DNA from 3 places in the Streptomyces sp. L500 genome. Region 3 is predicted to be linked to each of the others. Evidence: riboswitches for the same ligand, from Rfam matches in the RefSeq annotation. Region 3 holds a riboswitch; each other region holds the start of a gene.
What was found. Region 3 has a riboswitch for cyclic di-AMP ahead of ACX9I7_RS31795 (M23 family metallopeptidase). Riboswitches for the same ligand answer to the same signal wherever they lie in the genome.
Positions count from the first base shown of each region.

Region 1: linked by a shared signal. The riboswitch ahead of ACX9I7_RS09450 (C40 family peptidase) and the one ahead of ACX9I7_RS31795 (M23 family metallopeptidase) in region 3 are both predicted to bind cyclic di-AMP.
Region 2: linked by a shared signal. The riboswitch ahead of ACX9I7_RS22640 (M23 family metallopeptidase) and the one ahead of ACX9I7_RS31795 (M23 family metallopeptidase) in region 3 are both predicted to bind cyclic di-AMP.

Region 1 covers NZ_JBTOLC010000006.1:177,701-180,965, forward strand. The annotation lists gene ACX9I7_RS09445 (carboxylesterase/lipase family protein) at 1-729, opposite strand, end outside; gene ACX9I7_RS09450 (C40 family peptidase) at 820-1,293, opposite strand; cyclic di-AMP (ydaO/yuaA leader) riboswitch at 1,298-1,450, opposite strand; gene ACX9I7_RS09455 (endo alpha-1,4 polygalactosaminidase) at 1,697-2,653, opposite strand; gene ACX9I7_RS09460 (spherulation-specific family 4 protein) at 2,668-3,265, opposite strand, start outside.
Region 2 covers NZ_JBTOLC010000027.1:25,703-28,967, forward strand. The annotation lists gene ACX9I7_RS22635 (GntR family transcriptional regulator) at 37-699, opposite strand; gene ACX9I7_RS22640 (M23 family metallopeptidase) at 951-1,754, opposite strand; cyclic di-AMP (ydaO/yuaA leader) riboswitch at 1,768-1,922, opposite strand; gene ACX9I7_RS22645 (M16 family metallopeptidase) at 2,148-3,265, opposite strand, start outside.
Region 3 covers NZ_JBTOLC010000078.1:5,346-8,610, reverse strand. The annotation lists gene ACX9I7_RS31800 (MFS transporter) at 1-447, opposite strand, end outside; gene ACX9I7_RS31795 (M23 family metallopeptidase) at 537-1,736, opposite strand; cyclic di-AMP (ydaO/yuaA leader) riboswitch at 1,747-1,883, opposite strand; gene ACX9I7_RS31790 (PP2C family protein-serine/threonine phosphatase) at 2,023-3,237, opposite strand.

The DNA of each region.
Region 1 (3,265 bases), on a different contig from region 3:
GGAGGCGAGGGCCGGGGTGGTGTAGAGGCCGGGGACGGACTGGGCTGTCGCCCGGCGGAAGAGACCGGCGGCGCGGGGGACGGCCAGCAGGGTGGCGACCGAGCCGGCGCCGGAGGACTGGCCGGCGACGGTGACGCGCGCGGGGTCGCCGCCGAAGCCGGCGATGTTCTCCTGGACCCACTCCAGGGCCGCGATCAGGTCGAGCAGGCCCCGGTTGGCGGGGGCGCCCTCGAGCTGGGCGGAGGCCTCGGCGCCCACCCGGTAGTTGAGGGTGATCACGACGAGGCCGCCCTGCCGGGCCAGGAGCCCGGCGTCGTAGAGCGGGTCGCCCGCGTGGCCGGAGACGTAGCCGCCGCCGAGGATCCACACCAGGACGGGCAGTCCGGAGCCGCCGGGGTCCGGTGACCAGACGTTCAGGGTGAGCCAGTCGTCGCCGGCGGTCGTGCGGGTCGCGGGGATCGGGCCGGACTGCGGGGGCGGCGGGCCGAACTCCCCCGCGTCCCGCACGCCGTCCCAGGGGCGGGCCGGACGGGGGGCCATGAAGCGCAGCTCGCCCACGGGCGGCTGAGCGTAGGGGATCCCCCGGAAGACGGCGAGGCCGTCCTCGGTACGGCCCCGTACGGTGCCCCGGTCCGTACGGACCTCCGGACCGGTGAGGCCGGTGGGACTGGTGGGGCCAGTGGGGGCGGTTCCGCCGGTGACGCCGGTTCCGCCGGTGACATCGCTCATCGTCGCTCCCTCCCGCGCCCGGAAGCGGCACCCCCGTGCGCGAACACGGATGTCGGACGGCCCGGGTTCCGGACCGCCCGATCAAGGAGCCTAGTTGACGCGTCCGTACCAGACGCTGCCGGTCCAGATCTTCTCCAGGCGGACCGTGGCGCCGGGCTTGGGGGCGTGCCAGATCTTGTTGCTACCCGCGTAGATCCCCACGTGGTAGACGTTGCTGCCCGAGTGGAAGAACACCAGGTCGCCGACCTGGCGGGAGCCGCCGGAGATGTGCCGGGTGCGGTTGTACTGGTCGGCGGCCACGCGCGGCAGGTTCTTGCCGACCTTCTTGAACGAGTACTGGGTCAGGCCCGAGCAGTCGAACCGGTTCGGGCCGGCGGCGCCGTACTGGTAGGGGGAGCCCGCCTTGGCGGCGGCGACCCTCAGAGCCTGCTCACCGGGGGTGGCCGCGGACGCCTGGGAGGCGAGGCCGGGGACGAGCACCGACGCCGCCAGCGTGGCGGCGGTGACGGCCGAGGCGGTGCCGGCCCGGGATATGAGCGCGGGAATGCGAGGCATAGCAGACATGCCGAAGCCCTTCGACATCCGCCTACGAAAGATGACCTGTCGGGTTCGGGCTGCGAAGTTGCCCGGCCGGATTTCCCGGCTTCACCCCAAGGACCACCGACTTCGTGATCCGTACCGCTTGGGTCTCCCGCTCCTGCCGATTCATCAATTCGATGCCGCACCCGGGGCGGCGGCAGGACTCGGCGTCCGCCCGGGTGGCCCGCCAGGGTGACGGGATCTTGTGTTCGGTGAGAGATCCTGCACCATGAATCATTAAAATCCGGCACCCGGGCGGCCATCTGTGAACTTCTTCACTTCGGGAGCAGACCCGGAACCGCGCGCCGTGCGCCCCCGCCGAACTGGCCCTAAACCCCTGTGACCGCGGGTACTTGCAGCATGGAACGAGTAATTCCGGGAGGCACGTTCAGCAGGGCCGGCGCCAGGCGTCCAGCTCCAGCTTCTTCTGCATCGAGCTCAGCCCGAGCCGCCGCGCCGTGGCACAGAACTCCCCCGGCTGCAGTTCGTATTCGACATGAAAGACCGCTTTGTCACTCTTCACAAAGGGGCTGAGCTTCTCGCACTCGTCGTACTGCGCGCACTGTTCGTTCACCGCGAAGTCGAAGACGTTCACCAGCTGCGGGATCTGGTCCAGGTCGTTCTTCAGCCCGATGGCCATGCCCCGCTCATGGGCGAGATCCGCCAGCATCCGGTTGAAGGCGAGCTGGTGATCGGCCGTCAGCGGAAAGCCGGTGGTATTGCGGAATCCCTCGGTCAGATCCGGTTCGACGGCGTCGAACCCCTTCTGCCGGCACATGTCCATCCGGGCCGCCATGAGCGGCCGCAGGGTGTCGAGGCGGCGGATGTCGAACCATTTCTCGCCCTTCCACCCCTTGTTCTTGTTGCCGAGCAGGGTCTTGGGGAATTTCCCCTGGTCGGGCCGGAAGTCCTCCCAGGCGCCGGCATTGATGTAGCAGATCACCTTCCGGCCGCGGGAATGCAATTGGGCCACGGTTTCGGCCGAATTCTCGAATCCGTCGATGTCGTAGACGGGGGCGTCCACCGAGGTGTCGGCCTTTCCGTCCAGCTGCCACTGCCAGCCGGTGCCCGGCTTCGGCTGCCAACGGGCCCCGGCCGACCCCGGCGCCGAACCCGTGGCCGAACTCCCGGGCGAGGCCGAGGCGTCCGGAGTGCCGGTGGCCTCCGGCTTGCCCGAGGCGCGAGGGGAACCCGAGGCGCGGGGGGCCGCCGTGACGCCCTCGTCGTCCCGGTCCGGCCCGTCGTCGTCGGCGGGCGACGCGGAGCAGGCCGCCAGGACCAGCAGCAGCGCGGCGCACAGCCCAGCCCGGACGCGCCGAGCGCTCCCGCCACGCCAACTCCCCATACCCCCACGCGCGTTCATATCGCGCCCCCCGCCGCGAGGCCGGCGGCCGCCCGGGGCACCGAGCGCCAGGGGTTGGCCCCCGTGCCCGGCACCGCGCAGTGCACCGCGGCACCGCGCCGGGCGGCGAGCCGCGCCACGCCCGCCGTGCGCTCCTCGGGCACGCCGTACACGAGGTGGCAGAACCGCTCCGGTGGATGGCCGGTGGTCCACTCCGGGATCCGGGCGCGTCGGTAGTCCTCCCACGTGCCCTCGAAGGTGACCAGGAGGTCGGCGAGCGAGGCGTACCCGGGCTCGGGGTGGGCGCCGGGGTTAAGGACGGCCGTACGGGCGCCGAGCACCCGGGCGGCCAGCACCACGCGGCGGTAGTGGGGCAGCGGGGTGTCGTGCGCCGGGACCTGGTCGAGGAAGACGCCGTCCACGTCGTACCACCGGCGGTGGCGGCGGATGTCGGCGACCACGGCGCCGGTGCGGCGGTGGCCGTAGCCGGTGTCGACGTAGCCCAGCAGCCGGACGCCCGCGGCGCGCAGCCGTGCGGCCGCCGCGTGGAAGGCGGGGTCGGGGCGGTCGCCGGGGCCGTCGGCGACGTTGAGGACGACCCCGTACAGCCGGGGG
Region 2 (3,265 bases), on a different contig from region 3:
TCCCGGCCCTATTCCTCCAGGAATAGCGGCCGCTCGTTAAGAGCGGACGCCCGCCGTGTTTACGGGCTGTTTCGGCGGATGGACGCGATCGCCGCCCGTCCGCCGCAGCAGGAATTCACCGGGTGAACGGCCGGCCCGAACGGCGGCGAGTTCCCGGGCGCGCTCCACGTCCCCCCGGGCCACCGCGTCCACCAACGCCCCGCACGCCTCCCAGGTCTCCAGCGGCCGGACCACGGGCCCCGGGGCGTACACCCAGGCGATCTTGCGGCGCAGCTGGGTCAGGAGCCCGGCGATCGAGGGGCTGCCGGACGCCTGGGCGAGGGTCTCGTCGAACCAGTCGCCGAGCTGGCGCAGTTCGCCGCAGCGGCCCGCGCGGGCCCGCTCCTGGCCGAGTCTGACCAGGCCCCGCAATACCTTGAGGTGGGCCTCGGAGCGGCGCTGCGCGGCCTTGGCGGCACCCAGCGGCTCCAGCAGGGCGCGGATGTCGAGGAGGTCGGCGGCCTCGCGCTCGGTGGGTTCGGCGACACAGGCGCCGGCGTGCCGACGGGTGGTCACGAAACCCTCGGAGGCCAGGGTGCGCAGCGCCTCGCGCACAGGCACCCGTGAGACGCCGTAGCGGCGGGCGAGGATTTCCTCGATGAGCCGGCTTCCCGGCGGGAAAGCGCCGGAGACGATGTCGTCGCGGATGGCGGTGCACACCGCGTGCGTGGAAATGCGACGGCTCCTCTCGCGCGGCCCTTCGCCGTCGCCGCTCACGTACGGCCCCGCATGGGTCTACCTCCGCCTCATGCCTCAATCACCGTGAAGCACGGCCGACTGACGTCCGTTCGGCGACTCTATGGCAATCCCGGGCGTTTTCCGATGGCGCCGCCGCTTCATGGATATTTTTTGGCCAACACGAAGGCCCCGGCCGGGGGCCGGGGCCTTTCGCACGTCGTCGCGCGTCGTCGTTACAGGTTGACGCCGTGCGCGGCCATGTAGGCGATCGGGTCGATGTCCGAGCCGTAGGTGGGGGCCGTGCGGGCCTCGAAGTGGAGGTGCGGGCCGGTGACGTTGCCGGTGGCGCCGGAGAGGCCGATCTGCTGGCCCGGGGTGACCGTCTGGCCGACGGAGACGTCGATGGAGGACAGGTGGCCGTACTGGGTGTACGTGCCGTCGGCCATCTTGATGACGACGTTGTTGCCGTAGGCGCCGCCCCAGCCGGCCTCGACGATGGTGCCCATGCCGACGGCGTGGACGGAGGTGCCGGTCTCGGCGTGCATGTCGATGCCGGTGTGGCTGCCGGAGGACCACAGGCCGCTGGAGGCCTTGTAGGCGGTGGAGACGTAGGAGCCGTCGATCGGGCTCACGAAGGTGCCGAGGCGCTTGCGCTCCTCGTCGCGGGCGGCCTTCTCCTTGGCGGCGCGCTCCTCCTCGACCTTGCGCTGGGCCTCTTCGTAGCGCTGCTTGGCCTGGACGGCCTTCTGCTTGGCGCTCTCCTCGGCCTGGAGGCGGGCGGCGGCCTCGTCGGCGGCGCTGCGCTGGGACTCGGCCTGGGCGTCGACGTGCTCGGCCATGACGTCGCCCATGACGACGGCCTGGGTCAGGCCGGTGTCCTCGGGGCGCTGCGTGTCGTCGGAGGCGGCGAAGGCCGGGGCGGCGACACCGGCGACGACGCCGGCGGCCGTGAGAGTGGCTATGCCCGCCACGTTCGCGCTGACGCGCGCGGCGCGGCTCGGACGACGGTGCTTCCCGGTGGCACGGGTGAACGCCATGTCGCGGCTGTTTCCTTTCCTTCCCTCTCGCCTACCGGGTTAGCTGACGGGTTCGGAGCAGGAAGGTCTCCTACGGATCCCTCGTGAGAGGGGCCCGATTCACCCCAGGGACGTTTGGGTCCCCGGCTCCCCTCGGCTGGTGCTCCGGGGACTCGGCGATGGCTGCCCGGGGCCGCGGTCGCGGCTCCGATCGGCGGGCTGCCGGGCCTGACGCTAATCGGCGTCAGATTCGAACAGCAAACAGAAGTGGGCTTTTATGACGTACGCCACACGACCAACACCCAACCTCCGCCTGAAAGCGGACATAAGCGAGGCGCATGGGTCACAACGGACCCATGCGCCGAAGGGGTCCCGGCGCGGCGTCGCCTGCCGCGCCGGGGTGGTGAGTCGCCGTCAGGCGGGGATGACCGTCACCGGGCCGATGCCCAGGGCCTTGACGGGCTCGGCGATCTCGGCGGCGTCGCCGACGAGGACGGTGACGAGGCGGTCGGCCGGGAAGGCGCTCACGACGGCCGCCGTGGCCTCCACCGTGCCGGTCTCCGCGAGGCGTTCGTACAGCCGCGCCTGGAAGTCGTCCGGCAGGTACTGCTCGACCTGGTCGGCGAAGGTCGCGGCGACGGCCGCGGCCGTCTCGTACTTCAGCGGCGCGACACCGACGAGGTTCTGCACGGCGACGTCGCGCTCGGCGTCCGTCAGGCCCTCCGCGGCGAGGGTGCGCAGCACGGTCCACAGGTCCGCCAGCGCGGGGCCGGTGTTGGGGGTGTCCACGGAGCCGCTGATGGCGAGCATGGCCGTGCCCGTCCCGTCGGGGGCGGAGAGCAGCACCTGGCCGAAGGAGCGCACGCCGTAGGTGTAGCCCTTCTCCTCGCGCAGGACGCGGTCCAGGCGGGAGGTGAGGGTGCCGCCGAGGCAGTAGGTGCCGAGGATCTGGGCGGGCCAGGCGCTCGCGTGCCGGTCGGGGCCGGTGCGGCCGATGAGCAGCTGCGTCTGCACGGCGCCGGGCCGGTCCACGATCACGACGCGGCCGGTGTCGTCGGCGGTGACGGCCGGCACGGGCAGCGGCTCGGCCGCGGTGCCGGTCCAGGCGCCGAGGGACTCCGCCAGCGTCCGGTCGAGGTCGATGCCGGTGAAGTCGCCGACGATCGCCACGGTGGTGGTGGCGGGGCGGACATGGGCCTCGTAGAAGGCCCGGACGGCCGCGGCGTCGATGCGCTCGACGGTCTCCTGCGCGCCCTGGCGGGGGCGGGACATCCGGGAGCCGGCCGGGAAGAGCTCGGCGGCCAGCGCCATGGCCGCCCGGCGGGCGGGGTTGGCCAGCTCGTGCGGGATCTCGTCCAGGCGGTTGTCGACCAGGCGCTCGATCTCGCCGTCCGGGAAGGCCGGGGCGCGCAGGGCGTCGGCGAGCAGGCCCATGGCCTTGCCCAGCCGGGAGGCCGGGACCTCCAGGGAGAGCCGGACGCCGGGGTGGTCGGCGTGCGCGTCGAGGGTGGCGCCGCAGCGCTCCAGCTCGG
Region 3 (3,265 bases):
GTTGATCGCCGCGTACTCACCGCCGATACCGAAACCCGTCACGAAGCGGAAGGTGAAGAACCACCAGGACGAGTACGAGAACGCGGTCAGGGCCGTCGCGGCCAGATAGACCGCGAGCGTGACCATGAAGAGCCTTTTACGGCCGAAGAGATCGGTCAGCCGGCCGAAGAAGAGCGCACCGGAACAGGCGCCCGCCACATAGAGCGCGGCCGCCACTCCCGTCACCCCGCCGGAGGTGATCGGCAGACCGCTGCCCTGCTCGGAGAGCCGGCCGGCGATATTGCCGACGACCGTGACCTCCAGGCCGTCCAGGACCCAGACGGTGCCGAGGCCGATCACCACGGTCCAATGCCACCGGGACCAGGGCAGCCGGTCCAGGCGGGCGGGCACGGACGTGGTGATCGTCGCGGTGGTCGTCACGTCATCTGATTTCCCGATCGCTCGCAGAACATTCCCGGGATATCCGATATCGGGTGGTTCTGGGGGCGCTATGACCTGATTGCCCTGCCCGGCTTGCCGACCGGCGGCTCCCCTCGTTACGGCTCCAGGCCCCTGCCGCGCAGCCACGACAGCGGGTCCACCGGCGCGCCGCCGCCCGGCCGGACCTCCAGGTGGAGGTGGGGGCCGGTGACGTTGCCGGTCGCGCCGACCCGGCCGATGACCGTGCCCGTGCCGACCTTGCCGGACGTGACCACCATCGACGACAGGTGGCAGTACCAGACCTCGGTACCGTCGTCGAGCGTCAGCACGACGCGGTAGCCGTACGCGCCCGCCCACCCCGCCTGGGTGACGGTGCCCCCGCCGACCGCCTTCACCGGGGTGCCCGTGGGGGCGGCGAAGTCCTCGCCGGTGTGGTTCGCGGACCACATGTTTCCCGCCTGGCCGAAGCCGGCGGTGAGGGTGTACGAGGCCACGGGGAGGGTGAAGGTCCCGCCGGCCGCGCGGTGGGCGGAACGTTCCGCGCCACCTGACGAGCCCGTCGCGTGCCGCTCCTGAACACCGGCCGAACCGTCCGTCGCCGACCCGGCCGCCGCCGACCCGGCCGTATCCTCGCCCCCGCCGGCCGCCTCCCGCGCCGCCCGCTGCGCGGCCTCGTACGTCGCCGCCTTCGCGTCCGCCGCCTGGCGCTCGGCCGCCTCGCGCTCCGCCGCGGCCTTCTCCGCCGCCGCCTTGCGGTGTTGCTCCGCCGCGGCCTGCGCCACGCGCGCCTGCGCCTCGGCCTCGGCGGCGATCTGCTGGTGCTCGGCCTGCTGGAGGATGCGGGCCCGCAGCACCTCACCGGCGTCGACGGTGTCGCGCACGGTGCGTACCGTCTCGACGGGGGCCTGCTGTGCCTCGGCGGTCTGCCGCGCGCCCTGCCCGTGGCCGTCGGCCATGAGCGAGCCGACGACCGGAATGCTCTGGGCCAGGTCCGGCATGGATATGGGAGCCTGCGGACGGTCCTGGGCGCTGGCCATGCCGCCCGCGCCGACCGCCGCGATCATTCCGGCGCCGAGGACCGCGCCGCTCCGGGCCATCGTGCCGCCGCGCGGCTTGACGACGCGGTGTCTGCCGCGGACGGGCGCCGCCGGGTGGTCCTCGCCGGGGGCCCACTCGCCCGTGGCCGACGACTGCGCGGGGGCGGCGAATGCCCCGGGGGCCGCTTCCGGTTCGTAAGGGGGGATGTAGGCGGGAACGAACGGAGGGTCGTACGAACTGCCGTCGAGCTCGGAGCTGTCGGACCTGTTGGACGCCACTGGGGCGACTCCTTTCCTTCCTGCTCGCCTACCGGGTTAGCTGACGGGTTCGGAGAAGGAAGGTCTCCTACAGGCCGGCGTACGGGCCCGATTCACCCCAAATGATGGTTCCCCGGTTCCACCCACGGGATTCGGCGAAGGCGCACGGCACCGCCCTTGCGGCGGTGGCAACGACCGCGCTGCGTTATCGAACGTTAATAGACAGGGCGGCTGGATTCCAAGCCGAAAGGGTGAAGCGGGCAGGCGCGTTGGGGCACTTTATAAGGCGCTTACTTCTGACCGTTCGTCAGTCGTTATGGACCTGAGGAGATCGCAGGCGCACGGTACGGCCGGTGACCTGGGGGCGTTTGTGGGTGATGGGCGCGGTACGGAGCCGGCCGTCGATCCGCCGGATGGCGAGCAGGGCCATGTCGTCGTCCGTGCGCCCGCCCGCGTGCCGGGCCACGTCCGCCGTGAGGGAGTCCAGCAGGGCCTCGGGGCTGCGGAACTGCTTGCCGCGCAGCCGCGGCCGGGGGTCGTAGAACGTCCCGGTCGCGTCCCTGGCCTCGGTGACCCCGTCGGTGAACAGCAGCAGCGTCGACCCCACCGGGAACTCCCACTGCTCCACCCGGTCCGGCCACACGCCCAGGTCCCCCATCCCCAGCGGCAGGGCGGGCGCCCGGGGGTGGGTGTCGCCGACGGTGCCGTCGGAATGGAGGAGGAGCGGGGGCGGATGACCGCGGTTGACGATGCGCAGGGCGCCCGCGCCCGGTGGGACCTCGGCCAGGACGGCGGTGGTGAACCCCTCGGCCTGATCGACGTTCGCGCGCCGCGCGCCCTCCCGCTGCAGCGCGCGCTCCAGCCGCGCCGCCAGCCCCTCCAGCGTGCGCTCCTGCTCCGCCGCCTCCCGGAACGCGCCGATCAGGATCGCGACGGCCTCCACCGCGCCGAGCCCCTTGCCCCGTACGTCGCCGACGATGACGCGGACGCCGTAAGGGGTGTCCTGGACCGCGTAGAGATCGCCGCCGATCCGGGCGTCGGCCTGTGCGGCGACATAGCGCGCGGCCACCCGGAGCCCGCCGATCCGGGCCGGGGGCGTGGGCAGCACGGCCCGCTGGGCGGCCTCCGCGACGCTCCGCACCGACGCCAGCCGGCGGTTGCCGCGGCATACGACGCGGTTGATGCCGACGGCGAGCGCGCCGACGGTCACGACGGTGACGACCTCGGTCACCGACTCGCCCACCTCCGGCGCCTGCCGTGCGAGGGAGAGGGTGACGATCGCCGCCAGGGCCGCCACCGCCGCCAGCAGGGTGGCGGGCAGGGAGAGGAGCGAGGCGGCGACGAGGGGCGCGGAGACGAAGAAGGGGGCGGAGGAGTACTTGGGGGGCGTGAGGACGTCGAAGACGACGCCGCCGGTGATCACGGCGGCGGGGAGGCAGCGGGCGAGAACGACCGGCGCCCACCCGGGGAACGGCTCGCAGAGCGGATCCGGTCCGGGCGGCGGCCCGTCTCGCTTCCCCACCGTGTGTTCTCCTGACCGGCCGACGTCC